One region of the Kineococcus esterisolvens genome, then DNA from elsewhere that is predicted to be linked to it. Evidence: riboswitches for the same ligand, from Rfam matches in the RefSeq annotation. Region 1 holds a riboswitch; the other holds the start of a gene.
The links. A riboswitch is a leader RNA that binds a small molecule or an ion and turns the genes downstream of it on or off. The one in region 1 is predicted to bind glycine.

Region 1 (15,175 bases):
CCTACGACGCGGAGTTCCAGCGCTGGGTGGACGCCGTCCGCAGCGGCGCGGGCATCGACGGCCCGGGGGTGTGGGACGGCTACGCCGCCGCCGCCGTCTGCGCCGCCGGAGTGGAGTCCCTGCGCACCGGTCGGCGCGTCGAGGTGGACCTCGGCGCCCGCGCCTGAGGAGGCTGACGACGATGCAGATCGCCCTGGACACGTACATGTTCCGCGACGTGCCGCTCCTGGAGCTGCCGGCGCTGGTGGCCGACCTCGGCTACGAGTGGATCGAGCTCTCGCCGCGCGAGGACTTCATCCCCTTCTTCCGCCACCCGCGCGTGGACCTGGCCACGGTCCGGAAGTTCCGCGCGGCGCTGGACGCCGCCGGTGTCGGCGTGTGCTCCACGCAGTTCGTGCAGCGCTGGTCCGGCCCCGGTGAGGACGAGCGCAAGCAGGCGGTGCGCAACATCAAGCGCATCGTCGAGGTCACCACCGAGCTGGGGGTGCCCGTCGTGCAGTCGGAGTTCAACGGCCGCCCGGAGCTGCCCGAGGCCAGCGAGGCCCGCTTCCTCGACTCCTTCGAGGAGCTGGCGCCCGTCTTCGAGTCCGCCGGGGTCGAGCTGCGACTGGAGCCGCACCCCGACGATTTCGTCGAGGACGGCTTCCGCGCCGTGGACCTGGTGCGCGGCCTGGACCGGCCCTGGGTGGGGTTCGTCTACTGCACCCCGCACACCTTCCACCAGGGCGGCGACGGCCCGGGCGTCATCCGCTACGCCGGCGACCTCGTGCGGCACGTGCACGTGGCCGACACGTTCGACCCCCGCGGCTCCTCCGGCCTGCGCTACATCGTCAACCCGCCGGGATCCACGGCGCGCGTCCACCAGCACCTCGACATCGGTGAGGGTGAGGTGGACTTCGACGGCATCTTCACCGCCCTGGGCGAGGTCGGTTTCGACGGGGCGCTGTGCGCGAGCGTCTTCGCCTGGGAGGAGAGGCGCGAGGCGTCCAGCCGCTTCATGCGCGAGAAGATCCAGGAGTACGTCGACCGCTGGTGAACGGGTCGTGGGGACGAGGGGGCGGGTGCCGAGGCACCCGCCCCCTCGGGCGTCCGGCGGGCGGCGCGGTCAGCGGGCGAGCGCGCACCTGGCGCGCAGCAGCGCGACGCCCGGCCCGGTCAGCTCGTCGCAGAACGCCCCCCGGCCGGCGACGGCCATGGTCAGCGCGAGCGTCGTGCCGCGGACCGGCGCCCCCGCGCCGGTCGTGAACGGGCCGTCGGTGGCCTCCAGCCGCAGCCCCCGCACCGCGCTGCGGCCGTCCACCGTGAAGTCGCGGGCCGTGAAGAACCGCGCGACCTCGGTGACCACGGGGACCGGCGGCCCACCCGTGAGCCCGAGCGGCCGGCGCACGTCCTGGGCGTGCACGACGACCTCGCCCAGCCACGCCGCGGTGTGCCCGGTGGGTGCCGTGGTGCTGGTGACCACCGCGCGGAACCGCTCCAGCGTCTGCGCGGGCGTGACGCCGAGCTGTTCGGCCAGGCGCCGGTCGTTGTGCACGCCCGGGTCGAAGCGGGCCCCGGCCATGCTCGCCAGCCAGCGCGACCGCCCCGTGCTCGCCGCCGCGGTCAGGTGCGCGACGACCTCCTCGACCCTCCAGCGCCCGCACAGCGAGGGCCTGGACCACTCGGCGTCGTCGAGGCCGGCGAGGTCGTCGGCCAGGGCGGCGCGCTCGGCGTGCGCGGCCGCCCACAGGGTGTCGCGCGAGGTGGTGGTGGTCACGGCGTCCTCCGGGTACGGGTACGGGTACGGGTCCCGGTGGGGTGACCCGGGCCGCGCGGAGGACTCACCGGTCCGCGGCCCCTGGGCCGCGTCGGCCGGGAGACCCTCCAGTCGCTCGCCAAATGTGTCAACATGTAACTACATATAAGAGGAGGATCCCGTGCCGCTGCTCCGCTTCGACCTCGTCGCCGGCCGCACCCCCGAGGCGCTGACCAGCCTGCTCGACGCAGCCCACGCCGCCGTCGTGGAGGCTTTCGAAGTCCCCGACGGCGACCGCTACCAGGTCGTCCACCAGCACGCCCCCGGCGAACTGGTCGTCCACGACACCGGCCTCGGCATCCCGCGCACCGACGACGTCGTCGTCCTGCAGGTGACCAGCCGCCCGCGCACGCGCGAGCAGAAGGAGCGCTTCTACGCCCTGCTCGTGGACCACCTGGAGCGCGCGTGCGGCACCGGCCCCGGCGACGTCGTCGTCTCGATCACCGAGAACTCCGACGCCGACTGGTCCTTCGGCCACGGTCGCGCCCAGTTCCTCACCGGCGAGCTCTGAGGGCGGCTCCTCCGGCGGGCGCTGGCCCGCGGCGCGCGGCCCGTGGGACGCTGGCGGCTGCACGTCACAACCCAACACCAGGCCACGCACCCGGGCGGGAGAGCCCCGACGCGCACCAGCGGCGGGCACCGAAGGAGCAACCACCCCGGAACCTCTCAGGTCCCCAGGACCGCCACGGGCAGGCCGCTCTGGAAAGCAGGGTCCCCACGACCCTCACCGACGGGGAAAGCGCCGCACGGCGCGAAGCTCTCAGGTGCCGCGACAGAGGGGGTCCACGCGGCCGCGCCCGGCGGCCGCGCCCGGAAGGAGCCCGCCCGTGTCCCGCACCTCCCCGCTGCACGAGGCGCACGCCGCCCTGGGTGCCGCGTTCACCGACTTCGCCGGCTGGTCCGTGCCCGTGCGCTACGCCTCCGACCTCGCCGAGCACCGCGCCGTGCGTGCCACCGCCGGCGTGTTCGACCTGACCCACATGGGCGAGGTGCGCGTGAGCGGCCCGCAGGCCGGCGACGCCCTCGACGCCGCGCTCGTCGGGCGCCCCTCGGCCATGCCGCCGGGCCGCGCCGCCTACGGCCTGATCGTCGACGAGGACGGCGGCATCCTCGACGACCTCGTCACCTACCGCCTCGGCGAGCAGGAGTTCCTCGTCGTCGCCAACGCCTCCAACGCCGGCCTCGTCGCCCGCGAGCTGACCGCCCGCACCGCCGGTTTCGACGCCACCGTCACCGACGAGTCCGCGGGCACCGCCCTGCTCGCCGTGCAGGGCCCCACCGCCGCCCTGGTCGTCGGCGAGCTCGTCGACGCCGACCTCGGCGCCCTCGGCCACTACCGCTGCACGCCCACCGCCCTGCGCACCCCGGACGGCGCCGAGGACGTGCTGCTGGCCCGCACCGGCTACACCGGCGAGGACGGTTTCGAGGTGGTCCTGCCCGCCGCCCACGCCCCCGCCGCGTGGGAGGCGCTGCTGAGCGCCGGCCGCGCCCACGGCGCCGTGCCCTGCGGCCTCGCCTGCCGCGACACCCTGCGCCTGGAGGCCGGGATGCCGCTGCACGGGCACGAGCTGTCCCGCGACGTCGACCCGTACGCCGCCGGCCTCGGCCGTGTCGTCAAGCTCGACAAGCCGGCGGCCTTCCCCGGCCGCGCCGCGCTGGAGCGTCTCGCGCAGCGCACCCCCGAGCGCGTCCTCGTCGGGCTGCGCGGCACCGGGCGGCGGGCCGGGCGCCACGGGTACCCCGTGCTGCACGAGGGGCGCCCGGTGGGCACCGTCACCAGCGGCGCGCTCTCGCCGACCCTGGGGCACCCCGTCGCCATGGCGTACGTCGAGAACGGCCTCTCGGCGCCCGGCACCGCGCTCGCCGTGGACGTGCGCGGGCGTCCCGAGCCCGTCGAGGTGGTCGAGCTGCCCTTCTACCGACGGGCCCGGTGAACCCCGTGCCCGTCGGCGTCTTCGACCTGTTCTCCATCGGCATCGGCCCCTCCAGCTCCCACACCGTCGGCCCGATGCGCGCCGCGCTGCTCTTCGCGCGGGCCCTGGCCGACGACGGCGTGCTGGAACGGGTCGCCGCCGTGCGGGTGGACCTGCACGGTTCCCTCGGCGCCACCGGCCGCGGCCACGGCTCCGACTCCGCCGCCGTCCTGGGGCTGCTCGGCGAGCGCCCCGAGGAGGTGGACCCGGACGCCGTCCCGGCACTGCTGGCCGCCGTGCGCGCCTCCGGCGAACTTCCCCTCCTGGGCCGGCACCGGGTGCGCTTCGACCCGGACGCCGACGTGCGCCTGCTGCGCGAGGCGCTGCCCGCCCACCCCAACGGGATGGTGTTCACCGCCCTGGACCGGGCCGGCGGCGTCCTGCTGCGGCGAACCTCCTACTCCGTCGGCGGCGGGTTCGTGCGCGACGACCCGCTGGACGACGCCGCGCCGCTCGCCGGTCCCGGCGACGACCTGCCGCACCCCTTCCGCACCGGCGCCGAACTGCTCGAGCAGTGCCGGCGCACCGGCCTGGGGGTGGCGGGCCTGGTGCGCCGCAACGAGGAGCACCGCCGCAGCCGCGCCGAGGTCGACGCCGGCCTGCTGGAGGTGTTCGGCGCCATGGCCGCCTGCGTGCAGCGCGGCCTGGCGAGCGGGGGCACCCTGCCCGGCGGTCTGGGCGTGCGCCGCCGCGCCCCGGGGCTGCACCGCCAGCTGCTCGCCGAGGAGGAGCGGTGCGACGCCGGCGCCGACCCGCTGCGCGCGATGGACTGGGTCAGCCTGTACGCGCTCGCCGTCAACGAGGAGAACGCCGCCGGCGGCCGGGTCGTCACCGCCCCCACCAACGGCGCCGCCGGGATCGTGCCGGCCGTGCTGCACTTCCACCGACGCTTCACCCCCGGCGCCGACGACGCGAGCACCGTGGACTTCCTGCTCGCCGCCGGCGGCATCGGCGTCGTGCTGAAGGAGACCGGCTCCATCTCCGGCGCCGAGGTGGGCTGCCAGGGGGAGGTGGGCTCGGCCAGCGCCATGGCCGCCGCCGGGCTGACCGCGGTCCTCGGCGGCACCCCCGAGCAGGTGGAGAACGCCGCCGAGATCGCGATCGAGCACCACCTGGGCCTGACCTGCGACCCCGTCGGCGGGCTCGTGCAGATCCCCTGCATCGAGCGCAACGCCGTGGGCGCCACCACCGCCATCCACGCCGCGCGCACCGCGCTGCGCGGTGACGGCACCCACGTCGTCAGCCTCGACGCCGCGATCGCCACGGTGCGCGCCACCGGTGCGCACATGCGCTCGGAGTACAAGGAGACCTCCCGCGGCGGGCTCGCCCTGACCGTCGTGGGCGCGCACCGGGCACCGGCCGCCGCGGTGGGGGTCAACGTCCCGGAGTGCTGAGCTGCGGGGTGATGAGCTGCGGGGTGCCGGTGCGGGGTGCCGGGCGGGGTGGCACGGTGGCCCGGTGCCCCCACGCCGCCGCACCGACCCCGAGCAGGGCCGCGCCGCGCTGCGCGCCGCCCTGGAGGCCGTGGACGCCGGCGGGGCGCCCGAGCGGGCCGTGCTGGCCGCCGCCGTGCGCTTCACGCTGGAGGAGCTCGCCGTCCGCCACCCCGGCGGCAGCGTGGAGGTGCGGGTGCCGCCGTTCGCCGCCGTCCAGGTCGTCCAGGGCCCCCGGCACACCCGCGGCACCCCGCCCGCCGTGGTCGAGACCGACCCGCTGACCTGGCTCCAGCTGGCCGCCGGCCGGCTGGCCTTCGAGGACGCGCGCGCCGGCGGCCGGGTGCGTGCCAGCGGCGAGCGCGCCGACCTCGGTGAGCTGCTGCCGGTCACCGCTCCGGGGACCTGAGCGGGCCGCGTACCGTGGCGCGGGTGAGCGAGCAGGAGCACGGGCCGCAGGACGCCCCGGCGCCCGGGGACGGCCGGCAGGAGCAGCGCGAACCGCAGGAGGCCACCCGGCTGGTCCAGGTGACGCGCCGGCGTGCGCCCCGGTTCCGCGCCTTCATCCTCACCGGTGTCGTCGTCGCCTTCGTCGCCGCGGCGGTCGTGGCGGCGCTGACCCCGCCCGCCGGCGGCTACTCCCAGCGGGCTCTCTTCGGGTACCTGTTCGTCGCCTTCGGCGTCGTGGGGGCGCTGCTCGGCGGCCTGGTGGCGGTGCTGGCCGACCGGACCCGGAGCGGGCGGCGCGGCCCGCGCTGAAACCGGTGCGGCGGGTGCGCCGCCCCCGTCCACGAGTGCGTCCGGGTGGCGGGGGTGTGCCACACTCGGGACGTGGCCCGCGGTGACGGACGTCTTAACCACGACCTCATGCCCGGTGAGAAGGGCCCCCAGGACGCTTGCGGCGTCTTCGGGGTCTGGGCCCCCGGTGAAGAAGTCTCCAAGCTCGCCTTCTACGGCCTGTACGCCCTGCAGCACCGGGGTCAGGAGGCCGCCGGCATCGCTGTGAGCAACGGCGAGCAGATCCTCGTGTTCAAGGACACCGGGCTGGTCTCGCAGGTGTTCGACGAGGCGGCCCTGGAGTCCCTGCAGGGGCACATCGCCGTCGGGCACACCCGCTACTCCACCGCGGGGGGCGCCGGCTGGCAGAACGCCCAGCCCACCCTCGGCGCGACCGCCGGCGGGACGGTCGCCCTGGCGCACAACGGCAACCTCACCAACGCCTTCCGGCTGCGAGAGCTGATCGCCGAGCGCTACCCCGACGGGACCGCCGGCCGCGCCGGCTCCGGCGAGATCGCCCGCGGCAACACCACCGACACCGCGCTGATCACGGCGCTGTTCGCCGGCGACCCCGACCACACCCTGGAGGCCACGGCCCTGGAGGTGCTGCCGCACGTCGAGGGCGCCTTCAGCCTCGTCTTCATGGACGAGCGCACCCTGTACGCGGCGCGCGACCCGCAGGGCATCCGGCCGCTGGTGCTGGGCCGGCTGGACCGCGGCTGGGTCGTGGCTTCCGAGACCGCCGCCCTGGACATCGTCGGCGCCAGCGTCGTGCGCGAGGTCGAGCCCGGAGAGCTCATCGCCGTGGACGCCGACGGCCTGCGCTCGAGCCGGTTCGCCGAGGCCAGGCCCAAGGGGTGCGTCTTCGAGTACGTCTACCTCGCCCGGCCCGACACCACCATCAACGGCAAGGTCGTGCAGGAGGCCCGCGTCGAGATGGGCCGCACGCTGGCCCGCGAGCACCCCGTCGAGGCGGACCTCGTCATCCCCACGCCCGAGTCCGGGACCCCCGCCGCGATCGGCTACGCCGAGGAGTCCGGCATCCCCTACGGGCAGGGGCTGGTGAAGAACGCCTACGTGGGCCGCACCTTCATCCAGCCCAGCCAGACGATCCGCCAGCTCGGCATCCGCCTGAAGCTCAACCCGCTCAAGCACGTCGTGCAGGGCAAGCGGCTGGTCGTGGTGGACGACTCCATCGTGCGCGGCAACACCCAGCGCGCCCTCATCCGGATGCTGCGCGAGGCCGGTGCGGCGGAGATCCACGTGCGCATCTCCTCCCCGCCGGTGACGTGGCCGTGCTTCTACGGCATCGACTTCGCCACCCGCGCCGAGCTGATCGCCACCGGCCTCGGCGTGGACGACGTGCGCACCAGCATCGGTGCCGACTCCCTGGGGTACATCTCGCCCGAGGGCATGATCGCCGCCACGGACCAGCCCGCCGAGCGGTTGTGCAGCGCCTGCTTCAGCGGCAGCTACCCGGTGCCCGTGCCCGACCTGCAGCGCCTGGGCGAGCACGCCCTGGACAAGCCCCGCCTGCCCATCACCCCCGTGCACCCCTCGCACCCCACCCACTCGGGAGCCCGCCGGTGACCGGCACCACCTACGCAGCCGCCGGTGTCGACGTCGTGGCCGGTGACCGCGCCGTCGAGCTCATGAAGGCCTCGGTGGCCCGCACCCACGGCCCCGACGTGGTCGGCGGCTTCGGCGGCTTCGCCGGGCTGTACGACGTCAGCGCGCTGAAGGGCTTCCGCCGGCCGCTGCTGGCCACCAGCACCGACGGGGTGGGCACCAAGGTCGCCGTCGCGCAGGCGGTGGGCAAGCACGACACCATCGGCGCCGACCTGGTCGGCATGGTCGTCGACGACGTCGTCGTGTGCGGGGCGACCCCGCTGTTCATGACCGACTACATCGCCTGCGGTCGCGTGGTGCCCGAGCGGACGGCCGGCATCGTGGCGGGCATCGCCCGCGCCTGCGAGGAGGCCGGCGTGGCCCTCGTCGGCGGCGAGACCGCCGAGCACCCCGGTCTGCTGGGTCCCGACGAGTACGACGTCGCCGGCGCGGTGACCGGCGCCGTGGAGGCCGACGAGCTGCTGGGCGCCGAACGGGTGCGCGAGGGCGACGTGCTCGTGGCGATGGCCTCCTCGGGCCTGCACTCCAACGGGTACTCGCTGGTGCGCCGCGTGTTCGCCGACGCCGGCTGGTCCTACGACCGGCACGTCGACGAGTTCGGCCGCACCCTGGGCGAGGAGCTGCTGGAGCCCACTCGCATCTACGCCCGGCCGGTGCTGGCCACCCTCGCCACCGGCGGGGTGCACGCCATGAGCCACGTCACCGGCGGGGGGCTGGCCGCCAACCTGGCCCGCTGCCTGCCGGCGGGCGTCACCGCGGAGGTCGACCGCTCCACCTGGACGCCGGGTGTGGTGTTCTCACTGGTCCGTGACCTGGGCCGGGTGCCCGCCGACGACATGGAGCGCACCCTCAACCTGGGGGTGGGCATGCTGGCCGTGGTCGACCCCGCCAGCGCGGACGCCGTGGTGGCTTCCGTGGAGGCGGCGGGGATCCCCGCGTGGGTGTGCGGCCGGGTCCGGGCGCGTCGTGAGGACGACGGCGACAGCAACGGCAAGGGCGTGGCAGGGGGCGTGGCGCTGCTCCGGGGATCCCACCAGGGTTGGTGAGGGTCCTCCGGAGCAGTGCCACGCCCCACTGGTGCGGTGCTGCCGCGGTGCGCCGACCCTCCGCCGCGCGGAGCGGCGGGGACTCGGCAGCGGTGCCGTGGACGGGAGGTCAGGCGCGACGCTTGGTCGCCCAGTCCTCGTAGTCGTCCGTGGCGGAGTAGCGGGACCAGTCGTCGGTGTCGTCGACTTCGTCCTCGTCCGTCTCCGGCGCCTCCGGGACTTCTGCAGGTGCAGGTCCGGACTGGCGGAACGGGTCAGGACCGTGCAGCTCGCGTTGCAACGCGTTGTAGTCAGTCTGCGGGCTGAAGTACTTCAGCTGCCGAGCGACCTTCGTCTGCTTGGCCTTCTGACGGCCGCGCCCCATGGCGTCGACCCCCTCGCGCGTCGGCCGGGGCCGCTGTGAGGACCCCGGAGTAGCTGTCATCTCTCCGTGGTGCCAACCGTACAGGTTCGCGAGAGCTTCCGGCATCCCGGTCCGCGCGCCGCGCGGCCGGACGGGGGAGGGCGGGGTCCGAGGGGGTGCCCCGCGGTCGCGGTGCGTGGTGTTGCATGGCCCCCATGCCGCGCAGCTCGCCCACGGTGGCCGGGATCGACTCCTCGACGCAGTCCTGCAAGGTGGTCGTGCGGGAGGCCGCCACGGGGCGCCTGCTGCGCACGGGCCGCGCCTCGCACCCCGAGGGCACCGAGGTGGACCCCGAGCGCTGGTGGGAGGCGCTGCGCACCGCCGTCGCGGACGCCGGTGGCCTCGACGACGTGGGCGCCGTGGCGGTCGGCGCCCAGCAGCACGGGTCCGTCCTGCTGGACGAGGACGGCGCCGTGGTGCGCCCGGCGCTGCTGTGGAACGACGGGCGCTCCGCCCGGGCGGCGCAGGACCTGACGGCGGAGCTCGGTGGCCCCCGGGCGTGGGCGGAGCAGGTCGGCAGCGTCCTCGTGGCCTCGCTGACGATCACCAAGCTGCGCTGGGTCGCCGAGAACGAGCCGGAGGCGGCCGCCCGCACCCGCAGCGTCTGCCTGCCGCACGACTGGCTCACCCACCGCCTGGCCGGCGGGTCCGCCGCCGGGGCCCCGCTGGTGACCGACCGCGGTGACGCCAGCGGCACCGGCTACTTCTCGGCCTCCACCGGCGAGTACCGTCCCGACCTGCTCGAACGCGCCTTCGGCGCCCGTCCGCGGCTGCCGGAGGTGCTCGCCCCGCACGCGAGCGCCGGCGAGAGCGCCGGGGAGCTGAGCCGCGGGGCCCTGCTCGGCCCCGGTACGGGCGACAACATGGCCGCCTCCCTGGGGGTGGGGGCCCGGACCGGTGACGTCGTGGTGTCCATCGGCACCTCCGGCGTCGTCAGCGCCGTCAGCGACGTGGCCACCCACGACCCGACCGGTGCCGTCGCCGGTTTCGCCGACGCCACCGGCCGGCACCTGCCGCTGGTGTGCACGCTCAACGCCGCGCGCGTCCTGGACGCGGCGGCCCGGCTGCTGGGGGTGGACCACGCCGAGCTGTCCCGGCTGGCGCTGAGCGCCCCCGCCGGTGCCGGCGGCCTGGTCCTGGTGCCCTACCTGGAGGGCGAGCGCACGCCCGTGCGACCCGACGCCACCGGCGCCCTGCACGGGCTGACGCTGGAGACCTCCACGCCCGCGCACCTGGCCCGCGCGGTCGTGGAGGGCCTGCTGTGCGGGCTCGCCGACGGCCTGGACGCCCTCGTCGCCCAGGGCGTGCCCGTGCGGAGGGTGCTGCTGGTCGGGGGCGGGGCACGCTCGGAGGCCGTGCGGCGCCTGGCGCCTGCGGTGCTCGGCCGCCCCGTCGTGGTGCCGGCACCGGGGGAGTACGTCGCCGACGGCGCGGCCCGGCAGGCGGCGTGGGTGCTCTCCGGTGCCGCGCAGCCGCCGGAGTGGGCGCTGGGCGGCACGGAGACCTTCGAGGCGGACCCCCTGCCCGTCGTGCGGGAGCGCTACGCGCAGGTGCGGGAGCTCACGGCTCAGCGTCCCTGACGGCCTCGGCGGCCCCGGCGGGTTCCCCGGGGGCCCGGGGGGCGGGCAGCGCGCCGCCCGCCCGCTCGCGGGCGGCGCGCTTGTCGGCGTACATGCGCGCGTCCGCCTCCGCCAGCACGGAGACGGGTGAGCGGGTGGGGCAGTCCGCGGCCCAGCCCACCGACACCCGCACGCCGGCGCCCGCCCCGGCGGGGGCGTCCCCGCGCAGCCGGGCGGCCAGCTCCTCGACGTGGTCGGCGCCGACCTGGTCCACCAGGACGACGAACTCGTCGCCGCCGGTGCGGGCCACCGTGTCGCCCGGGCGCACGTGCGCGCTCAGCGCCCGCGCCACGTCCCGCAGGAGCGCGTCCCCCGCGGCGTGGCCGTGCTCGTCGTTGACCTGCTTGAGCCCGTCCACGTCGCAGACGAGCACGAACGTCCCCCGGCCGGGGGTGCGTGAGGATCGGGCCCGGGCCACCTCCCAGCGGTCGGCCAGCAGGGCCCGGTTGGGCAGGCCGGTCAGCTCGTCGTGGCCGGCGCGGTGGCGCAGTTCGCGTTCGCGGCGCAGGCGCGCGGTCACGTCCCACGCCACGACGAGGACCTGCCCGCCGGCCAGGGCGCGCGCCGCCACCTCCAGCCGATCGGGGCGGGGCTCCAGCCGGACCCGCAGCGGTGGGTGCTGCACGTGCGGGTGTCGGCGCGCTATCGCCAGGGCGTGGCGCGCGCGGGGCCGGTCAGCCTTCACCAGCAGGCCCAGCGCGTCCCGCCCGGTCAGCCCGCCCGCGGCGGTCCCCACGAGGGCGTGCGCCGACGCGGAGGCCCAGGTGACGACGCTGCCGGACAGGACGGCGGTGGCCGGCCCGTGCTCGACGAGGGTCCGCCAGTCGGTGCGGCCGCCCCCGGGTGGGCTCACCGGCGTCTCGCGGCTCCGTCGCCGACGGCGGCGAGGAGCCCCGCGGCGGCCGTGGAGGCCAGGACGGCGGGCCAGGGGCCCACGCGCCGGGACAGGGGGTGCGAGAGACCCACGAGGGCGAGGGTGCCGGCGGTCAGCCCCGCGGCCAGGGGGACGGAGGCGGTGGCCCAGCGGGGTGCCGACCAGCCCAGCGCGGCGAGCAGGGCCGCGCCGGCGAGCTTGCGGTCGCCGGTGCCGCGGCCGATCGCGTACCCGCCGAGCACGGCGCCGGCGACGACGGGGGAGGTGGGGGTGCGGGGCACGGCGGCAGGTTACCCAGGCCGGTTCCCGGACGCACGGGCGGTGCCGGGCACGCGAAAGGCCACCGCGTTCCGCGGTGGCCTTCATCGGGAGGACTCAGGTGGCCAGGAGCGGGGTCGAACCGCTGACCTTCCGATTTTCAGTCGGACGCTCTACCAACTGAGCTACCTGGCCGTGCCGGGCCGGATCAACCGGCACGACGAGCGACCCCGACGGGACTCGAACCCGCGACCTCCGCCGTGACAGGGCGGCGCGCTAACCAACTGCGCTACGGGGCCTCAAGGAGGCCTTGCTTGTCTTGCTCGCTTGCGGGACCAACAGTACCCGATCCGCGGCCGTGCTCGTGACACGAACCCGCGCGCCGGGCCGGCGGGTGCCGACCGCGTACCCCCAACGGGATTCGAACCCGTGCTACCGCCTTGAAAGGGCGGCGTCCTAGGCCACTAGACGATGAGGGCGCAGCTCCCCGTCGAGGGAGCCCTTCCAGCATAGGGGGTGCCGGCGTGCTGCCGCTCCCCGCTCACGCGGCCGCGGCGGCGCCCTGGTCGCCGGGCACGGACAGGCGCCGCGAGCGGACCGGGGCTCGGCCGCCCCGCGCGAGCGCCCGGGAGACCGCCACCGGGTCGGTGTGCAGCAGGTCCAGCACCGCCCGCTCCACGGCCCCGTGGGTGGCCGGGTGCCCGAACGCGGCGTCCTCGCCCAGCTGCTCCAGCGCCGGGGCGATCGTCACCCCGTCGTCGAACAGGTCCACCACGCGCGGGTCGACGTAGCTGCTGCGGCACACCGACGGCGTGTTGCCCAGGTACTCCGAGACCTCCGCCACCGCCCGGGTCACCGCCCGCTTGCGCGCCGTCGGGGTCGTGGCGGCCGGCAGCGACACCGCCAGCGCCACCGCCGCCAGGACGGTCGCGTGCCAGGTGCGGAAGTCCTTGGCGGACACGTCCGGGCCGATGGTCTCGTGCAGGTAGGCGTTGACGTCGTCGCTGGTCACGTCGTGCCAGCGGCCGCCGTCCTTCCACGCCAGCAGGTCCTCGCCCCCGCCGCGGCGGCGCTTGAGGGTGCGCACGACCTCCACCACGGCCGGGTCGGCGATGACGGCCGTGCGTTCCTTGCCGGACTTGGCGACGTAGCGGAACACCAGTTCACCGCCGTGCTGCACCACGTGCTCGCGCTTCAGCGTGGCCAACCCGTAGGAGCCGTTCTCCTCGGCGTACGCGTCGCCGCCGACGCGGAAGAACCCCAGGTCCAGCAGCCGGAACGCCGCCGCCAGCACCCGCTCGCGCGGCGCCCCGGGCAGCTGCAGGTGTCCTTGCACGACCTCGCGGGCGCGCGGCAGCTGCGCGGCGACCTCGAGCACCCGGTCGTGCTTGGCGCGGTCGCGCTCGGCGCGCCACTGCTCGTGGTAGCGGTACTGGCGCCGGCCGCGGTCGTCGGTGCCGGCGGCCTGCAGGTGCCCGTTGGGGTACGGGCAGATCCACACGTCGGTGTAGGCGGGCGGGACCGCCAGCTTCGAGATGCGCTCGATCACCGCGGGGTCGGTGATGCGCTCGCCGGTGGTGTCGAAGTACGTCCAGCCGCGACCGCGGCGCCGGCGGGTGAAGCCGGGGGAGGAGCTGGAGACGCGGCGCAGGCGGGGCACTCCACGATGGTGCGCAGCGCGCGCCCCCGCCGCACCTCGGCGGTGCGCTCAGCCCCCGGCCGTCGGAGCGGCCGAGGGCACGGGGCCGGTACCGGCGGTGACCCGCAGGAACTCCAGCGCCTCGGCGTCGGGCGAGCCGGGGACGGCCGAGTAGACGACGACGCGGACGTCGCTGCCGGGGGCCGTCAGCACGTCGCAGTCCAGCAGCAGGTCACCGACCCGTGGGTGGTGGACCGTCTTGCGGGCCGAGACGTGCGCGCCCACCGCGCCGGCGTCCCACAGCCGGGCGAAGCGGGGGCTGCCGGTGCGCAGCCGCGCCAGCAGGTCCGCGAGACCGCGGTCGCGCGGGTGCGCCGCCGCGACGGTGCGCAGGTCCGCGACGAGGGCCGCGGCCAGGGCGTCGTCGTCGTGCCCGACCGTGGACCCGCTCACGCCGGGAGCCAGGCCGAAGACGGCCAGGGCGAGGTTGCGGTCGGGGCCGGGCTCACCCAGCAGCGCCGCCCACGGCCGGTTCCAGGACAACAGGGTCCAGTCGGCGGCGAAGACGGCCACGGGCAGGTCGCCCAGCCGCGCCACCACCCGCTGCACCCCGGGGGGCACGTGGCCGTCGACCAGCCCGTCCGCCGGGGGCAGCAGGCCCGCCAGGCGGTGCAGGTGGTCGCGCTCGGCGCGGTCCAGCTGCAGCGCCCGGGCCAGGGCGCCGACGACCTGCGCCGAGGGGTTCACCGCCCGGCCCTGCTCGAGGCGCACGACGTAGTCCACGGACAGCCCGGCCAGGTCGGCCAGGTCCTCGCGGCGCAGCCCCGGCGCCCGCCGGCCGGGCCGTTCCGGCAGGCCGACGTCGCGGGGGGAGAGCCGGTCGCGCCAGCGGCGCAGAGCCGTGGCGAGGGTCTCGGGACGCTGCTCGGGCACCGGCCCATCCTCGCCCGCCGGCGCCGGGCCCGGCCTGGTACCACCGGTCCCCCCGTCGCGACGGCCCTGGCCGGGGCGGCGCGGACCGTCCAGCGTGGGGGCATGACCACGACCCTCATCACCGGGGCCAACCGCAGCCTCGGGTTCGAGACCGCCCGCCGCCTCACCGCCGCCGGCCACACCGTCCTGCTCGGCGCCCGCGACCCCGAGCGCGGCCGGGCCGCCGCCGAGCGGCTCGGTGCGCGCTTCGTCCACCTCGACGTCACCGACGACGCCTCGGTGGCCGCGGCGGCCGCCGACGTCGCCGAGCACGAGGGCGCCCTGGACGTCCTCGTCAACAACGCCGGGGTGCCCGGGCCCCTCGTGCCCGCCGAGGAGCTCACCGCCGCTGCCGCTGCCGCCGTGCTCGACGTCAACGTCATCGGCGTCGTGCAGGTCACGCACGCCTTCCTGCCGCTGCTGCGGCGCTCGGCGAACCCGGTGATCGTCAACGTCAGCAGCGGGATGGGCTCGTTCACGGCCACCCACGACACCTCCCGCGTGGAGTCGCAGCTCGTGGCCCCGCTCTACACGTCGTCCAAGGCCGCTGTGACGATGCTGACGACCCAGTACGCCAAGGCGCTGCCGGGTGTGAAGGTCAACGCCGCCGACCCGGGGTACACCGCGACCGACTTCAACGGCCACAGCGGCACCCAGAGCGTCGCGGAGGGCGCCGACGCGATCGTCGAGCTGGCGACGATCGGGCCGGACGGGCCGACGGGGGTGTTCCGCGACCGCTACGGCGTCGTGCCCTGGT
Region 2 (15,175 bases), on a different contig from region 1:
CGGCGCGCAGCCCGTCGGCGCCCATGAGGCGCACGTACGCCCAGGAGATCGGCAGGATCCCCGCCGAGCCGAACGGGGCGGCGGACACCATGCCGACGGCCTCGGGGTCGGCGTCCGGGGAGGTGGCGGGCAGGAACCGCGCCAGGTGGGCGCGCACCGCGACCGGGCCGACGCCCGGGCCGCCGCCGCCGTGCGGGACGCAGAACGTCTTGTGCAGGTTCAGGTGCGAGACGTCCGCGCCGAACCGGCCGGGCCGGGCCAGTCCGACCAGGGCGTTGAGGTTCGCGCCGTCGACGTACACCTGCCCGCCGGCGTCGTGCACCAGGGCGCACACCTCGCGGATCGACTCCTCGTACACCCCGTGCGTCGAGGGGTACGTGACCATGATCGCGGCGAGGTCGTCGGCGTGCTCGGAGACCTTCCGGCGCAGGTCCTCCAGGTCGACGTTCCCGTCGGCGTCGCAGGCCACGACGACGACCCGCAGACCCGCCATGACGGCGCTTGCCGCGTTCGTGCCGTGCGCGGAGCTGGGGATCAGGCACACCGTGCGGTGCGCCTCGCCGCGGGAGCGGTGGTGCGCGCGGATCGCGAGCAGCCCGGCGAACTCGCCCTGGGAACCGGCGTTGGGCTGCAGGGAGACCGCGTCGTAGCCGGTGACCTCCGCCAGCCAGCGCTCCAGGTCCGCGACGAGCTGCGCGGTGCCGGCGAGCTGGTCGGCCGGTGCGTACGGGTGCAGGTCGGCGAACTCCGGCCACGACACCGGCTCCAGCTCGGTGGTGGCGTTGAGCTTCATCGTGCACGAGCCCAGCGGGATCATGCCGCGGTCCAGCGCGTAGTCGGCGTCCGAGAGGCGGCGCAGGTACCGCAGCAGCGCCGTCTCCGAGCGGTGCTTCGAGAACACCGGGTGGGTCAGGAACCCCGAGGTGCGCAGCAGCCCGGCGGGCAGCGCGTGGGCGGGGACGTCCTCGACGGGCTGCAGGCCGAAACCGGCCAGCGCCGCCGCCACGTGCTCGGGCGCGGTCGTCTCGTCGCACGTCAGGCCGACGTGGTCGTCGTCCACCAGGCGCAGGTTCACCCCCGCGTCCAGGGCGGCGGCCACGACCGCCCGGGCGCGGCCGGGCACGCGGGCCAGGACGGTGTCGAAGAACTCCTCGTGCACGACCTCCACACCGCCGGCGCGCAGCGAGGCCGCCAGGCGGGCGGCGGTGCCCGCCACCTGCGCGGCGATCGAGCGCAGTCCCTCCGGGCCGTGGTGCACGGCGTAGCAGCCGGCCACGACCGCCAGCAGCACCTGCGCGGTGCAGATGTTGCTGGTGGCCCTGTCGCGGCGGATGTGCTGCTCGCGCGTCTGCAGCGCCAGGCGGTACGCCCGGGCGCCGTCGGCGTCCTTCGAGACGCCCACCAGGCGGCCGGGCAGGGAGCGCTCCAGGCCGGCGCGCACGGCCATGAAGGCCGCGTGCGGGCCACCGGCGAACATCGGCACCCCGAAGCGCTGGGAGGAGCCGACGGCCACGTCGGCCCCGAACTCGCCGGGCGCGCGCAGCAGGGCCAGGGCCAGCAGGTCGGCGGCGGCCACCACCACCGCACCGCGCTCCTTGGCGGCGGCCGCGACGCCCGCGAGGTCGCGCACGCGGCCGGAGGTGCCGGGGTACTGCACGAGCAGGCCGAACGGCGCCCGCTCCCCCAGCACGGCGAGCGGGTCGGCCGCGTCCAGGTCGACGGTGACCAGGTCGACGCCCAGGGGCACCGCGCGGGTGCGCAGCACCGCCAGCGTCTGCGGCAGCACGTCGGCGTCCACGGCGAACACCGCCCCGGCGGGTGCCTTCGAGACGCGGCGGGCCAGCGTCATCGCCTCGGCGGCGGCGGTCCCCTCGTCGAGCAGCGAGGCGTTCGCCACGTCCAGGCCGGTGAGGTCGGCCACGGCGGTCTGGAAGTTCAGCAGGGCCTCCAGTCGGCCCTGGGAGATCTCCGGCTGGTACGGGGTGTACGCGGTGTACCAGGCGGGGTCCTCCAGCACGTTGCGGCGCACCACGGCCGGGGTCCGGGTGCCGTGGTAACCCAGCCCGATCATCGAGGGCACGACGCGGTTCCGCGCCGCGAGCCGGCGCAGCTCGGCGCTCACGGACGCCTCGTCCAGCGCGGGCGGCAGGTCCAGGGCGCCGGGTCCCTCGAGGATCCCGGCGGGCACGGCCCGCCGCACGAGTTCCTCGGTGTCGGCGACGCCCACCGCGGCCAGCATCCGGGTGACCTCGCCCGCGTCCGGCCCGACGTGGCGGGCGCTGAAGGGCAGCGGGCCCGGGGCGCCGAGGGCGGGCGCACCCTCGGCGGGCGCACCGGAGGTGGCGGCGGGGGTACCGGCGGGGGTACCGGCGGGGGTGGCGGGGGCGGTGGTGGTCACGGGTGCTCCGGGGGCTCACGGCGGTCGGGACGCCCCCGTCTGTCGGCCCGGGCGGTCGCGGCCTCCAGAGCGGCCTGTCCCCCGCGGTCCTTCCGCCTGAGAGGTTCCGGGGATGTTGCCCCTTCGGCGCCCCGGCCGGACCGGGGTCTCTCCCGCGCGGGATGCGCAGCCAGCTTCCGCTGCCACTGTAGGCCATCGCCCGCCGCGCGGTCCCGGATCGCGGCCCCGGCGACAGCGGTCCGCTCGACACCGCGCACCCCGGTATCCTCTCGCGATGATCACCATGGCCGTCTGCAGCGCGAAGGGCGGCGTGGGCAAGACGTCGGTGGTCCTGGGGCTCGCCTCCGCGGCCCTGCACCGTTCCGTCAGCACCCTCGTCGTCGACCTCGACCCCCAGGCCGACGCGACCTCGGGCCTGGACGTGACCGCCCAGCGCGAGCACGACGTGGCGGCGGTGCTGCGCACCCCGAAGCGCCGGGTCGCGGAGTCCTCGGTGGCGCCCAGCGGGTGGGTGGACGACCACCCGGGCCTGCTCGACGTCGTCACCGGCTCGGCGGCCTCGGCGCGGCTGGACGCCCCCGACCACGAGCAGGCCGATCTCGACGGGCTGCGCCGCGCGCTGCGCAAGCTGGACGACCACGAACTGGCGCTGCTCGACTGCCCGCCGTCGCTGGGCGGACTGACCCGCTCGGCCTGGCGGGCGAGCGACGCCGTGCTCGTCGTCTCCGACGCCAGCCGCTTCTCGGTGGCCGCGGTGGGGCGCACCCTGGACGAGGTGGCTGCGCTGCGCTCGGGGCCCCGCGTCGCCGGGGTGCTGGTCAACCGCTTCTCCCCGCGCTCGGGCGAGCAGCGCTTCCGCCTGGAGGAGCTGCGCTCCCTGTTCGGACCGCTGGTGCTGGAACCGCTGCCCGACCGGGTGGCCGTGCCCCAGTCGCAGGGTGCCGGCAAGCCGCTGCACGCGCTGCGTCCCGTCGCGGCCCGCCGGGTGGCCGAGCAGTTCGACCGGCTCCTGGACGTGGTCCTGGCCCAGGGGGTCGCCCCCCGCACGTCGCGTGACAGCGCGTGAGCGCGGGAACACCGAAAGGCATCTGATCGTTTTCCCGTCGTCGAAGTGCACAGGAGACCGGTACCGCCTACCGTGCCCTCACGGTGCGTGCTGGTCCCCTCCGTCCGCACCGCCGAGCACCACCCCGCGCCACCGCGGGTCCGAGGAGGTTCCGTGACGACCGACGCCCCCGCCAACCGCCCGCGCCTCGTGCGCGCCGCCCGGACCAGCCAGGTCCTGGGCGCTGCGAGCACCGCACCGGCCCCCCAGCCCGCGCCACCGCGCCTGGTGCCCGCACCGCACCGCACAGCGGGCACGGCCGGTCCGCGCCGGCCGGCCGACGAGGACACCGCCGAGGTCACGCGGGTCCTGCAGCTCGTCGACGTGCTGCGCGCGCGCTGGGCCCGCGCCGGCGCGGACATCGCCACCCGCCTGCGGCCCGGGGTGGACGACGCGGCCCTGGACGCCGTCGAGCACCAGCTGGGCCTGCTCGTACCGCGCGGTGCACGCGCCTGGTGGCGCAGCGTGGACGGCGTGGACCCCGTGCGCACCCGCTACCGGACCAGCGCCCCCACCGTCGGCCCGGGCGGCTGGGTGCCGCTCGGCCTGGAGGACGCCGTGCGCCGGGCGACCGGCCAGGGGCCGGGACCGGTCGCACCCCCCGGGCTGCTGCCGGTGTTCGCGCGCGACGAGGAGATGCTGGCCGTGCGGCTGGGACCGTCCTGCACCCAGGTGGAGCAGGTGGTCCTCGACGACGACGGCGAGGCGTACCAGCACTCCTGGCGGGTGCCCCTGGAGGTGCTGCTGTCCACGTGGGCCGACGCGCTGCTCGCCGCGGTGCTGTGGCTGCCCGACAGCCACGACTGGGTCGTGGACCCCTTCGCGCGCCAGGCCCTGCCCAACGCGCACCTGCTGGACTGACCCCTCCGCGCGGGCCCCGGCCCGCCGAGCAGCGGTCCCGGACACCACGACGCCCCGGCCACCGGCCGGGGCGTCGTCGTGGTCGCGGGTCGTCGGCTCGAGTCAGCCGGCCTCGCGGGCCCGGCGGCGCGTGCTGAGCTCGTCCGCCAGCACCACCGCGGGAGCGGCGACCTCGGTGCGCTCCGCGAGGCGCTCGCTGGGCAGCGAGGCCAGCTCGCCCTCCACCTCCCGCCAGACCCGCCCGACAGCGATGCCGAACACGCCCTGACCGCCCTGCACGAGGTCGATGACCTCGTCCGCCGAGGTGCACTCGTAGACGCTGGCGCCGTCGCTCATCAGCGTGATCTGCGCCAGGTCGTCCACACCCCGCTCGCGCAGGTGCGTCACGGCCGTGCGGATCTGGTGCAGCGACACCCCGGTGTCCAGCAGCCGCTTGACCACCTTCAGCACGAGGATGTCGCGGAAGCCGTACAGCCGCTGCGAGCCCGACCCCGAGGCGCTGCGCACGCTGGGTTCCACCAGGCCGGTGCGGGCCCAGTAGTCCAGCTGGCGGTAGGTGATGCCGGCCGCCTTGCACGCCGTCAGGCCGCGGTAACCGACTTCCTCGTCCAGGTCGGGCAGGTCCTCGGCGAACAGGAGGCCCTGCGCGGGGACCGGCTTCCTGCCGCGCAACGACCCCGAGTCTGCCTCGCCTCTGCTCACGCCGGCCTCCTCATCATCGCCCCGGTCCGATCGTCGGTGCCGTGCCGACCGGGAGCGTCCTGTCAACTGACCGTAGAGTCGCACCCGCGGAGCGTCAACGAGGCGCGCGGCGCGCCGTCCGTCGAACTGTTCACCGGTCCGGGCCCGCCTCCGACTCGAAGTCCTCCGGGGTGATGTGGTCGAGGAACTCGCGGAACTTCTCCACCTCGTCCTCGTCCTCGTCGGGCACCGGCACACCGCCGGAGTCCAGGACCTCCTCGGCCCCCACGATCGGGCAGCCCACCCGCAGCGCCAGGGCGATCGCGTCGGAGGTCCGCGAGCTCACGGTCGCACCGCCGTCGAAGGCGAGCTCCGCGAAGTAGACGTTGTCACGCACCTCCACGATGCGCACCTCCTCCAGGCGCCGCCCCAGGGCCGTGATCACGTCCTTGAGCAGGTCGTGGGTCAGGGGACGGGGCGGGACGACGCCCTGCTGGGCGAAGGCGATGGCGCTGGCCTCCGGGGCGCCGATCCAGATCGGCAGGTAGCGGTCCCCGTCGCGCTCACGCAGCAGCACGATGGGGTTGTTGGAGGGCATCTCGACCCGGACGCCGATGACATCGAGCGCACGCACGCCCTCACCGTACCCCTCCCGGGCCCGGCGCGGCGGCCGGCACCCGTCGCGCCGCGCCGCACGCGCGTGATCGGTGCGTCACCGACCCGCGCTCAGCCCGTGACGCGCCCCAGCGCCCCCGCCACCAGCGCGGTGTGCAGACGCAGGCAGGCCGCGGCGATCTCGCGCGCCACCTGCTCGGCGCGGGCCGAGGAGTCGGCCGAGCGCTGCCGCTGCAGGGGTGCCGCCACCTGCTCGGCCAGCGCCACCTCGCGATCGGCGGCCGAGCGGAAGACCCGCAGGTGGCGGGCCTCGATGCCGTGCCCGGCCAGCGTGGCGGCCGCGCGCAGCACCTCCAGCGCCTCGCCGTCGTACCAGGGGCCGCCCGGCACGGGGCCCAGCACGCCGAAGCCCTCCAGGGCGTCCAGCAGCTCCGCGTCCACGCCGCTCTCGCGCAGCAGCTCGGCGCGGGTCAGCCGCAACCGGGCGGCGCTGCCCTCGAAGCGCGCCGCGGGCGGGGCGCCGGCCGCGTCCGGCACCCGCGGCGCCGCGCCCGGCTGCTCGGGCGGCTGCAGGCCGCGGTCGATGGCGTGCAGGTTCTCCCGGATGACCCGCAGCGGCAGGTAGTGGTCGCGCTGGGCCGAGAGCACGTAGCGCAGCCGGTCCACGTCGGAGGAGGAGAACTTGCGGTAGCCGGCGGCCGTGCGCCGCGGCTCCACCAGGCCCTGCTCCTCCAGGAAGCGGATCTTGGAGATGGTGACGTCGGGGAACTCCGGCGTCAGCAGCGCCATCACCTCACCGATCGTCATGCGCGGTGCGTCCGGGTCGAAGGCCGCCCGCGAGGCCGCCGCGCTCACGCCGGCCGCCCGCCCCCACCCGCCGCGGTCCCGGGCGACTGCGGGCTGGGGTGGTAGACCATGCGGTACTTGCCGATCTGCACCTCGTCGCCGGGGCGCAGGAGCACGTCGTCGATGCGCTCGCGGTTGACGTAGGTGCCGTTCAGGCTGCCCACGTCGCGCACGCGGAACCCGGGCCCGGACGCCGGGTCGGGTGCCCGCAGGAACTCGGCGTGGCGACGCGAGACGGTCACGTCGTCCAGGAAGATGTCGCTGGCCTGGTGCCGGCCGGCGGAGGTCCGCTCCGCGTCGAGGAGGAAGCGCGCCCCCGCGTTCGGGCCGCGGCGCACCACCAGCAGGGCCGAGCCGCGAGGCAGGGCCTCCACAGCGGCGAGGTCGTCCCCGCTGAGCCCGCCCTCGACGGCCTCGTGGACCTCCGGGACGGTCAGTCCCGCGAACGACATCGTCGAGTCGGCGGGACGCTCGTCCCCTCCCGGCCCGGGTGTCGTCCCCTCGTCCGGGGACGTGCCCGACGGAGACATCGCACCACCTCTCGCAAACACCGCGGGCACCCGCCCGCGCGACCCACCGCAGCGGGACGGTCCCCGCTCCTGACGCTGATCGTCACCCTAGCCGGGGCGGAGTAGCGGCTCCACACTCCCCGTGCGCACCACCCGCCCGGACGACACCCCGACAGCGCCCCGACAGCGCCCCGACGCCGTCAGCCCGCGTGCGAGCGGTACGCCCCCGCGTCCAGGAGGCGCTCCAGCTCCGCGGGGTCCGAGACGGTGAGGGTGAACATCCAGCCCTCGCCGTACGGGTCGGAGTTGACCAGGTCCGGCCGCGTCTCCAGACCGGGGTTCTGCGCGGCGACGACCCCGCTGAGCGGGGCGGTGATCTCGCTGACGCTCTTGGTGGACTCCACCTCGCCGCACGCCGCGCCGGCGGCGACGCTCTCGCCCACCGCGGGCAGCGAGACGTACACCACGTCGCCGAGGGCGTCCTGGGCGTGGTCGGTGATGCCCACGCGGACCGTGCCGCCCTCCTCGACGCGCACCCACTCGTGCTCGGCGGTGTAGCGCAGGTCCTCGGGCACGCTGGAGGCCATGGGGCGTCTCGCTCCTCGTCGTGGGGTGTCGGAGGGCCCGCGGCGCGAGGGCCCGGGCCGGTCGGGAAGTGCCGGTCACTCGCTGCCGGCGGTGGCTCCCGGCGACGCCGGGCGAGCGTACTGAGGGCTCGAGACGGCGTGCAAGGCGCTCACCCGCACCTCCTCGGAGGTGCGCACGGTCAGCTCCGCGCCCAGCTGCCGCAACGACTCGCGCACCCCGCCGGGGATGTCCAGGGCGGTCGAGACGGTCTGCGGGTCGGCGACCACCCGCACCTCGTACGGCGGGGTCAGCAGCCTGCCGTCCGCGACGACCCCGGGCCCCGAGCCCGCGGGCGCCTCCTGGAAGGCGGTGCTGGCCACGACCCTGACGTCCCCGACCTGGATCGCCTCCGCACCGGCGTCGCGCAGCTCCTGCACCAGGCTCACGAGCGTGGCGGCGCGCACCTGCCCGGCGGGGTCGGCGATCGTCGCGGTGATGCCGGGCCCGACCGCGGCGACGGTGCCGGCCAGGAGGCCGTGCTCCCGGGCGCGCTGCTCGGCGGCGCGCGCGGCCGCCTCGGCCGAGTCGCTGCCGGCGCTCAGCTCCGAGCGGGTGCGCTCCAGCTCGCGGACCTCCTCCGCCAGCCGGTCGCCGCGCTCGCCGGCGTCGTCGAGGATGCGCACCAGGTCGCTCTCGCGCAGGTCGGCCAGGCCCGCCACGTCCGTCTGGCGCACCTGCACCACGACGCCGAAGCCCAGCGCCGCGCACAGGACCCCGGCCAGCAGCTGGGCGCGGGTGGCGCGGGGGCGGGCGGCGCGCCACAGGCGCCGCCACGGCGAGGGCCCGGGCGGCCGGGGGCCGGGGGCGGTGCTCACGCCTTGAACAGGTGCCGGCGGATCGCGGCGGCGTTGGAGAAGATGCGCACGCCCAGGACGACCACGACACCCGTGGAGAGCTGCGAGCCCACGCCCAGCTGGTCGCCCAGGTAGACGATGAGGGCCGCGACCACCGCGTTGGACAGGAACGAGACGACGAACACCCGGTCGTCGAAGATGCCGTCGAGCACCGCGCGCACCCCGCCGAAGACGGCGTCCAGGGCGGCGACCACGGCGATCGGCAGGTACGGCTGCAGGGCGACCGGGACCTCCGGGTGCAGCAGCACCCCGGCGACGATCCCCACCAGCAGCCCCACGGCTGCGATCACGGCGCCCCTCCCCCGTCGTCCTGCCCACCGGCCCCGGGCACCGTACCCGCCGGGGCACCCGCCGCCGCGCCGCCCGCGCCGGGCGCCCGGGCCACCCGCAGCTGCAGCCGGGCGGCCGCCGGCAGCGTCAGCGCGTCGTCGCCGGCGACGGTCCGCACGTCCACGCCGATGCCGTAGTTGTCCTGCAGGACCTGCAGGTAGCGCCCGGCCACCGAGGAGGCCAGGCCGGTCTGCAGCGCGGCGGGGTCCCCCACGGCGCTGACCCGGTAGGGCGGGGTGAGCGGGCGGTAGTCCACCAGCACCGCCTCGCCCGCGGCGCGGATCGAGGACAGGGAGGACAGCCGGGTGCCGTTGACCGCGACGGCCTCGGCACCGGCCAGCCACAGCCCGTTGACGAGGATCTGCAGGTCGCGGTCCACCACGCGCCCGGAGGGGGCCGTGTCCGGCCCCGTCGCGTCGCGCTCGGCGTCGGCCAGCGTCACCTCGACGCCGGGCCCGGTCACCGGGGTCGCGGCCGCGGCGACGGCCAGCGCGTCGGCCAGGGCCCCCGCGGTGGCGGCCTGCTCACCGCCCAGCCGCTCGGTGAGCGCGGTGTTCTCCTCGCGCAGGGCGGCCGCGCGGGCCGCCAGGTCGTCGGCGCGGGCCGTGGCGGCCTCCACCCGCTGCAGCAGCTCGGCGCGCCCGCGGTCGGTCTCGGGCGCGCCGGCCGAGGCGCGCACGCCCGCCACGGCCAGCAGGCCGCCCAAGACGAGGGCCGCCGCGGCGGTCAGCGCGCCGGGGCGCCCCGGCCGGGGGTCGCCGGCGGCGCGGAGGCGTTCGGCGGCGGCCGCGTAGCCGGGGTCGAGGGGGCGCTGCATCACCTCGGCGAGCAGGCTCATGCTGGCGTCCGGGCGCCGCTGCGCCGCGGGCGGTCCCGGGGCGCGCCCGCTCACGCCCCGCCCGCCGACCGTTCCGCCCGCACCAGCCCGGCGACCTGCTGCAGGTACAGCACCCCCGCCCACCAGTACAGCCCCGTGCCCCACAGGGCGAAGGCCCAGCCGACCGCTCCGGCCACCGCCGACAGCAGGGGGCTGACCTCGCCCAGCAGCAGCAGCGGGAAGGCGTACAGCAGGCAGAAGGTCCCCGCCTTGCCGAGGAAGTGCACCTGCAGCACGCCGTGGCCGACCCGGGCCAGCAGCGGCACGGTGCAGGCCAGCGCGACGTCGCGCGCCACGAGCACGACGACCAGCCACCACGGCACCAGGTCGCGCCAGGCCAGGCCCAGCAGCGTGGTGAAGATGTAGAGCCGGTCGGCGAAGGGGTCGAGCACCTGCCCCAGGCGGGTGACCTGGTCCCAGCGGCGGGCCAGGTGGCCGTCGAGGTAGTCGCTGGCGCCGCTGACGGCCAGCACCAGCAGGGCCCAGCCGTCGTGGCCGCGCACGATCAGGACCGCGAAGACGGGCACCAGGAGCAACCGCAGGAAGCTGAGCGCGTTGGGCAGCGTCCAGACGCGGTCGCTGACCGTCGGACCACCCGCCGTAGCCACCGTGCACCCCCTGTGGTTGTCTTCGACTCCGCCGCGGCGCGCCGGACGCTTGGACGGGCGTCGGGCCACTCGCTCTGGCAGCGTACGGCCCTGCCGGTCCGGGCTCCCCGGGCGCCGGTGGCGGGACGCTCCAACCCCGGGCGGACCACTTCGCAACGAGAGGGTCGACACCCCATGCGCGTGCTCGGCGTCAACGCCGTCTTCCACGACCCCGCCGCGGCCCTCGTGGTCGACGGCGAGGTGGTCTTCGCCGCGGAGGAGGAGCGCTTCAGCCGCCGCAAGCACGGCAAGCGGCCCGTGCCGTACTCCACGTGGGAGCTGCCCGAGCTGGCGATCGAGCACGCCCTGGCGGCCGGTGGCCTGCGCCCGGAGGACCTCGACCTCGTCGGCTACTCGTACGACCCCTCCCTGGTGCTGCCGAGCTCCGAGCTGGACCTGGGCGACCCGGACGACGCGATCCGCACCCGCTACGCCGAGCGCGCCGCCGAGGCGCTGGCCACCGCCCTGCCGGGGCTGGACCCGGCGAAGGTGCGCCACGTCCCCCACCACGTCGCGCACGCCGCCTCGGCGGCGCTGGCCTCCCCGGAGGCCGCGCGCGAGGGCGGCTGCAGCGTGCTGACGATCGACGGGCGCGGGGAGGCGGTCTCCTCGCTGGCCGGTCGCTACCGCGGCGGGTCGCTGGAGGTGCTGGCCAGCCAGCGGCTGCCGCACTCGCTGGGCCTGCTGTACGAGTCGCTGACCGCGCACCTGGGGTTCCTGCACTCCTCGGACGAGTACAAGGTCATGGCACTGGCCTCCTACGGCAAACCCCGCTTCGCCGACGAGCTGGCCGAGTTCGTGCACGCCACCGGCGACGGCGGTTTCGTCGCCCAGGCCCCGGACTGGTCGCGCTGGGCGCCGCGGCTGCTCGACGGCGAGCAGTGGGACCCGCGCCGCGACACCGACCACGCCGACCTGGCGGCCAGCGTGCAGGAGGTGCTCGAGCGCACCCTCGTCGACGTCGCCACCTGGCTGCACGGCAGGACCGGCGACCGCGTGCTGGCGATGGCCGGCGGCACCGCCCTGAACTGCGTGGCGAACTCGCGCATCTGGCGCGAGTCGCCCTTCGAGGAGGTGTTCGTGCAGCCCGCCGCGGGCGACTCGGGCACCGCGCTGGGCGCCGCTCTGCAACTGGCCGCCGACGCCGGCGAGACGATCGCGCCGATGCACGACGCCGCCCTCGGCCGCTCCTGGAGCGACGAGGAACTGGCGCAGTGGCTGCGCACCGCGCGCCTGCCGTTCACCACGCCCGAGGACCTGGCCGCCGAGGTCGCCGACGTGCTGGCCGCCGACGGCGTCGTGGCGTGGTTCGACGGCCGGGCGGAGTTCGGCCCGCGCGCGCTCGGCCACCGCTCGCTGATGGCGCACCCGGGGAAGAAGGAGAACCTGGAGCGGCTCAACGACGTCAAGGGCCGTGAGCAGTTCCGCCCGGTGGCGCCGATGGTGCTGAGCGAGCGGGCGCGGGAGATCTTCTCGAACGGGCCGTTCCCCAGCCCGTACATGCTCTTCGTGCACGACGTGGCGCCCGAGTGGCGCGAGCGGATCCCCGCCGTCACCCACGTGGACGGCACCGCGCGCATCCAGACGATCGACGACGAGCGCACCCCGAAGGTGGCGGCGCTGCTGCGCGCCTTCGAGGAGCGCACCGGCCTCCCCGTCGTGGTGAACACCAGCCTGAACACGGCCGGGCGCCCGATGGTGGACGACCCGCGCGACGCGCTGGAGCTGTTCGGCTCCGCCCCGGTGGACCTGCTGGTCCTCGGACCGCACCTGGTGCGCCGCAGCACCTTCGCCGCACCGGCGGAGCAGGGCGCGTCCGGGGCCGGCGGCGCGTGAGTCCCGCTGCACCGCGGTTCTCCGTCGTCGTCCCCACGGTGGGGCGGCCCAGCCTCGACGTCCTGCTGACCACGCTGGCCGCGCAGCGCGGCCCCGCTCCGGAACTGGTCGTCGTGGTCGACGACCGCCGGGGCCGCGACACCGGCGAGGACCCGTGCGAGCTCGCCTGCGAACGCGCCCGCGCGGCCGGCCTGCCGGTGCGCCTCGTGCGTTCCGGCGGGCGCGGCCCGGCCGCGGCGCGCAACGCCGGCTGGCGACGCACCGCGAGCGAGTGGGTCGCGTTCGTGGACGACGACGTGGAACTGCCTCCGGAGTGGTCCGAGCTCCTCGTGGCCGACCTGTCCGCCGCGGCCGAGCGCGTGGGGGGCGTGCAGGGCCGCATCACCGTGCCGCTGCCGTCCGGGCGGCGCCCCACGGACTGGGAGCGCGGCACCGCGGGGCTGGCCGACGCCGCCTGGATCACCGCGGACATGGCGTACCGGCGGGCGGCGCTGGAACAGGTCGCCGGTTTCGACGAGCGGTTCCCCCGCGCGTTCCGCGAGGACGCCGACCTGGCGCTGCGGGTGCTCGGCGCGGGCTGGGAACTGGTGCGCGGCGAGCACGGCGCGGTCCACCCCGTCCGGCCGTCGGACGACCTGGCCAGCCTGCGCCAGCAGCGCGGCAACGCCGACGACGCGACCATGACGGCGCTGCACGGCGCGGCCTGGCGCGAGCGCGCCCGCTCGGCCGTGGGCAGGCTGCCGGGGCACGTCGCCACGACCGCCGCCGCCGCGACCGCGGTGGTGGCGGGGCTCGCCGGTCGCCGGCGCACCGCGGCCGTCGCCGCGCTCACCTGGGCGGGCCTGACGGCGGAGTTCTCCTACCGCCGCATCGCCCCGGGCCCGCGCGACGCCGCGGAGGTGCGCCGCATGCTCGTCACGAGCGTCGCGATCCCTCCCGCGGCGGTGTGGCACCGGGTGCGCGCGGAGCTGCGCTGGCGGCGCCACCCGCCGGCGCCGTGGCCGCCGCCGGTGCGCGCGGTGCTGTTCGACCGCGACGGCACCCTCGTGCACGACGTGCCCTACAACGGCGACCCGGACCTGGTGGAGCCCGTGGACGGCGCCGCGCAGGCGCTGGCGCGGGTGCGCGCCGCGGGCCTGCGCACCGGGCTGGTGACCAACCAGTCGGGGGTGGCGCGCGGGCTGCTGACCCCGGAGCAGGTCGACGCGGTGAACTCCCGCGTGGCCGGGCTCCTGGGGGGTTTCGACACCGTGCAGTCCTGCCCCGACGGCCCGGACGCGCCCTCCGCGCGGCGCAAGCCGGAACCCGGGATGGTCCTGGACGCCGCCCGGGAGCTGGGCGTGCTGCCCGCGGAGTGCCTGCTCGTCGGCGACATCGGCGCCGACGTCGAGGCGGCCCTGTCGGCAGGCGCGCGGGCCGTGCTGGTGCCCGCTCCCGCCACCCGGCCCGAGGAGGTCGAGGCGGCACCGGTCGTGGCCGCGACCCTGGCCGGGGCCGTGGACCTGGCCCTGGCCGCCGCCGGCCGCGGGACCGCCTCGTGAGGGTCCTCGCCGCGCGCCTGGACAACGACGGCGACGTGCTGCTGACCGGCCCCGCGGTGCGGGCGCTGGCGGCGCGCGCGGACGTGGACGTGCTGGCCTCGCCCGCCGGGGCCGGGGCGGCCCGTCTGCTGCCCGGCGTGGACGAGGTGCTGGTGTTCGACCCGCCGTGGAGCGGGTTCTCCCCGCCCGCCGTGGACGCCGCGGCCGTGGACGACCTCGTGGCGCGGGTGCGCGAGCGCGGATACGACGAGGCGGTGGTGTTCACCTCGTTCCACCAGAGCCCGCTGCCGCTGGCGCTGCTGCTGCGCCTGGCCGGGGTGCGGCGCATCAGCGCCACCAGCGAGGACTACCCCGGTGCGCTGCTGGACGTGCGGCACCGCCGCGAGGGCACGGCGCGCGCCGACGTGCCCGAAGCGGTGGCCGCGCTGGACCTGGCGGCCGCGGCCGGTTTCCCGCTGCCCGACGGCGACGACGGCAGGCTGCGGGTGCTGACCACGGCGCGGGTGCCGGAGGGCCTGCCGGCCTCGTACGTCGTGGTGCACCCGGGCGCCTCGGTGCCCGCCCGCGCGCCGCTGCCGGAGCAGGCGGCCGGGATCGTCGAGGGCCTGCGGCACGCCGGGCGCGAGGTCGTGGTCACGGGCGGCCCCGGCGAGCGGGGGCTGACCGCGGCGGTGGCCGTCGCGGGCGCCGTGGACCTGGGCGGGCGCACCGGCCTGCCGGAGCTGGCGGCCGTGCTGGCCGCGGCGGAGGCCGTGGTCGTGGGCAACACCGGCCCGGCGCACCTGGCCGCGGCGGTGGGCACGCCGGTGGTGTCGCTGTTCGCGCCCGTGGTGCCCGCCGCGCGGTGGGCGCCGCACGGGGTGCCGCACGTCGTGCTGGGCGACCAGGGGGCCGCGTGCCGCGGGACGCGGGCGCGGGAGTGCCCCGTGCCGGGGCACCCGTGCCTGGCGGGCGTGAGCGCCCGCGAGGTCGTCGCGGCCGTGGAGGCCCTGGCACCGGCCGTCCCCGGGGCGGCCGTGGAGGAAGTGGAGCGGGAGACCGCTCCCGCGGGAGGGACGTCGTGAGGATCCTCGTCTGGCACGTGCACGGGTCGTGGATGACCGCGTTCGTCTCCGGTGCGCACGAGTACCTGCTGCCGCTGGTGCCCGACCGCGGCCCGGACGGGCGCGGGCGCGCCCGCACCTGGGACTGGCCCGCGAGCGCCGTCGAGGTGCCCGTGGAGCAGCTGCGCGACGCGCAGTTCGACGTGGTGGTGCTGCAGCGCCCCGAGGAGCTGGAGCTGGTGGAGCGCTGGACGGGCCGCAGGCCCGGCCGGGACGTGCCGGCGGTGTACGTCGAGCACGACGCCCCGCGTGCGGGGGCGGCCGACAGCCGGCACCCGCTGGCCGACCAGCGGGCGGTGCCGATCGCCCACGTGACGAGCTTCAACCGCCTGTACTGGGACTGCG

Region 2: another riboswitch for glycine. It lies ahead of gcvP (aminomethyl-transferring glycine dehydrogenase); the one in region 1 lies ahead of gcvT (glycine cleavage system aminomethyltransferase GcvT).

Annotation. Positions count from the first base shown of each region.
Region 1 covers NZ_JBJLRI010000021.1:35,617-50,791, reverse strand. The annotation lists gene ACRYR8_RS09345 (Gfo/Idh/MocA family protein) at 1-167, shown strand, start outside; gene ACRYR8_RS09340 (sugar phosphate isomerase/epimerase family protein) at 182-1,036, shown strand; gene ACRYR8_RS09335 (maleylpyruvate isomerase family mycothiol-dependent enzyme) at 1,106-1,756, opposite strand; gene ACRYR8_RS09330 (tautomerase family protein) at 1,917-2,306, shown strand; glycine riboswitch at 2,401-2,479, shown strand; glycine riboswitch at 2,490-2,578, shown strand; gene gcvT (glycine cleavage system aminomethyltransferase GcvT) at 2,623-3,729, shown strand; gene ACRYR8_RS09320 (L-serine ammonia-lyase) at 3,735-5,162, shown strand; gene ACRYR8_RS09315 (sterol carrier family protein) at 5,227-5,610, shown strand; gene ACRYR8_RS09310 (hypothetical protein) at 5,634-5,960, shown strand; gene purF (amidophosphoribosyltransferase) at 6,069-7,568, shown strand; gene purM (phosphoribosylformylglycinamidine cyclo-ligase) at 7,565-8,653, shown strand; gene ACRYR8_RS09295 (DUF3073 domain-containing protein) at 8,763-9,017, opposite strand; gene xylB (xylulokinase) at 9,212-10,636, shown strand; gene ACRYR8_RS09285 (GGDEF domain-containing protein) at 10,617-11,528, opposite strand; gene ACRYR8_RS09280 (hypothetical protein) at 11,525-11,830, opposite strand; tRNA gene ACRYR8_RS09275 (tRNA-Phe) at 11,930-12,002, opposite strand; tRNA gene ACRYR8_RS09270 (tRNA-Asp) at 12,033-12,106, opposite strand; tRNA gene ACRYR8_RS09265 (tRNA-Glu) at 12,214-12,286, opposite strand; gene ACRYR8_RS09260 (DNA topoisomerase IB) at 12,349-13,467, opposite strand; gene ACRYR8_RS09255 (helix-turn-helix transcriptional regulator) at 13,516-14,379, opposite strand; gene ACRYR8_RS09250 (SDR family NAD(P)-dependent oxidoreductase) at 14,482-15,175, shown strand, end outside; gene ACRYR8_RS09245 (hypothetical protein) at 15,156-15,175, opposite strand, start outside.
Region 2 covers NZ_JBJLRI010000001.1:44,708-59,882, forward strand. The annotation lists gene gcvP (aminomethyl-transferring glycine dehydrogenase) at 1-2,290, opposite strand, end outside; glycine riboswitch at 2,473-2,563, opposite strand; gene ACRYR8_RS00215 (ParA family protein) at 2,673-3,464, shown strand; gene ACRYR8_RS00220 (hypothetical protein) at 3,618-4,364, shown strand; gene ACRYR8_RS00225 (MerR family transcriptional regulator) at 4,467-5,066, opposite strand; gene ACRYR8_RS00230 (bifunctional nuclease family protein) at 5,197-5,679, opposite strand; gene ftsR (transcriptional regulator FtsR) at 5,772-6,467, opposite strand; gene ACRYR8_RS00240 (FHA domain-containing protein) at 6,512-7,036, opposite strand; gene gcvH (glycine cleavage system protein GcvH) at 7,216-7,602, opposite strand; gene ACRYR8_RS00250 (DUF881 domain-containing protein) at 7,678-8,457, opposite strand; gene ACRYR8_RS00255 (small basic family protein) at 8,454-8,786, opposite strand; gene ACRYR8_RS00260 (DUF881 domain-containing protein) at 8,783-9,664, opposite strand; gene ACRYR8_RS00265 (cardiolipin synthase ClsA) at 9,715-10,311, opposite strand; gene ACRYR8_RS00270 (carbamoyltransferase family protein) at 10,486-12,186, shown strand; gene ACRYR8_RS00275 (HAD-IIIA family hydrolase) at 12,183-13,727, shown strand; gene ACRYR8_RS00280 (glycosyltransferase family 9 protein) at 13,724-14,791, shown strand; gene ACRYR8_RS00285 (glycosyltransferase) at 14,788-15,175, shown strand, end outside.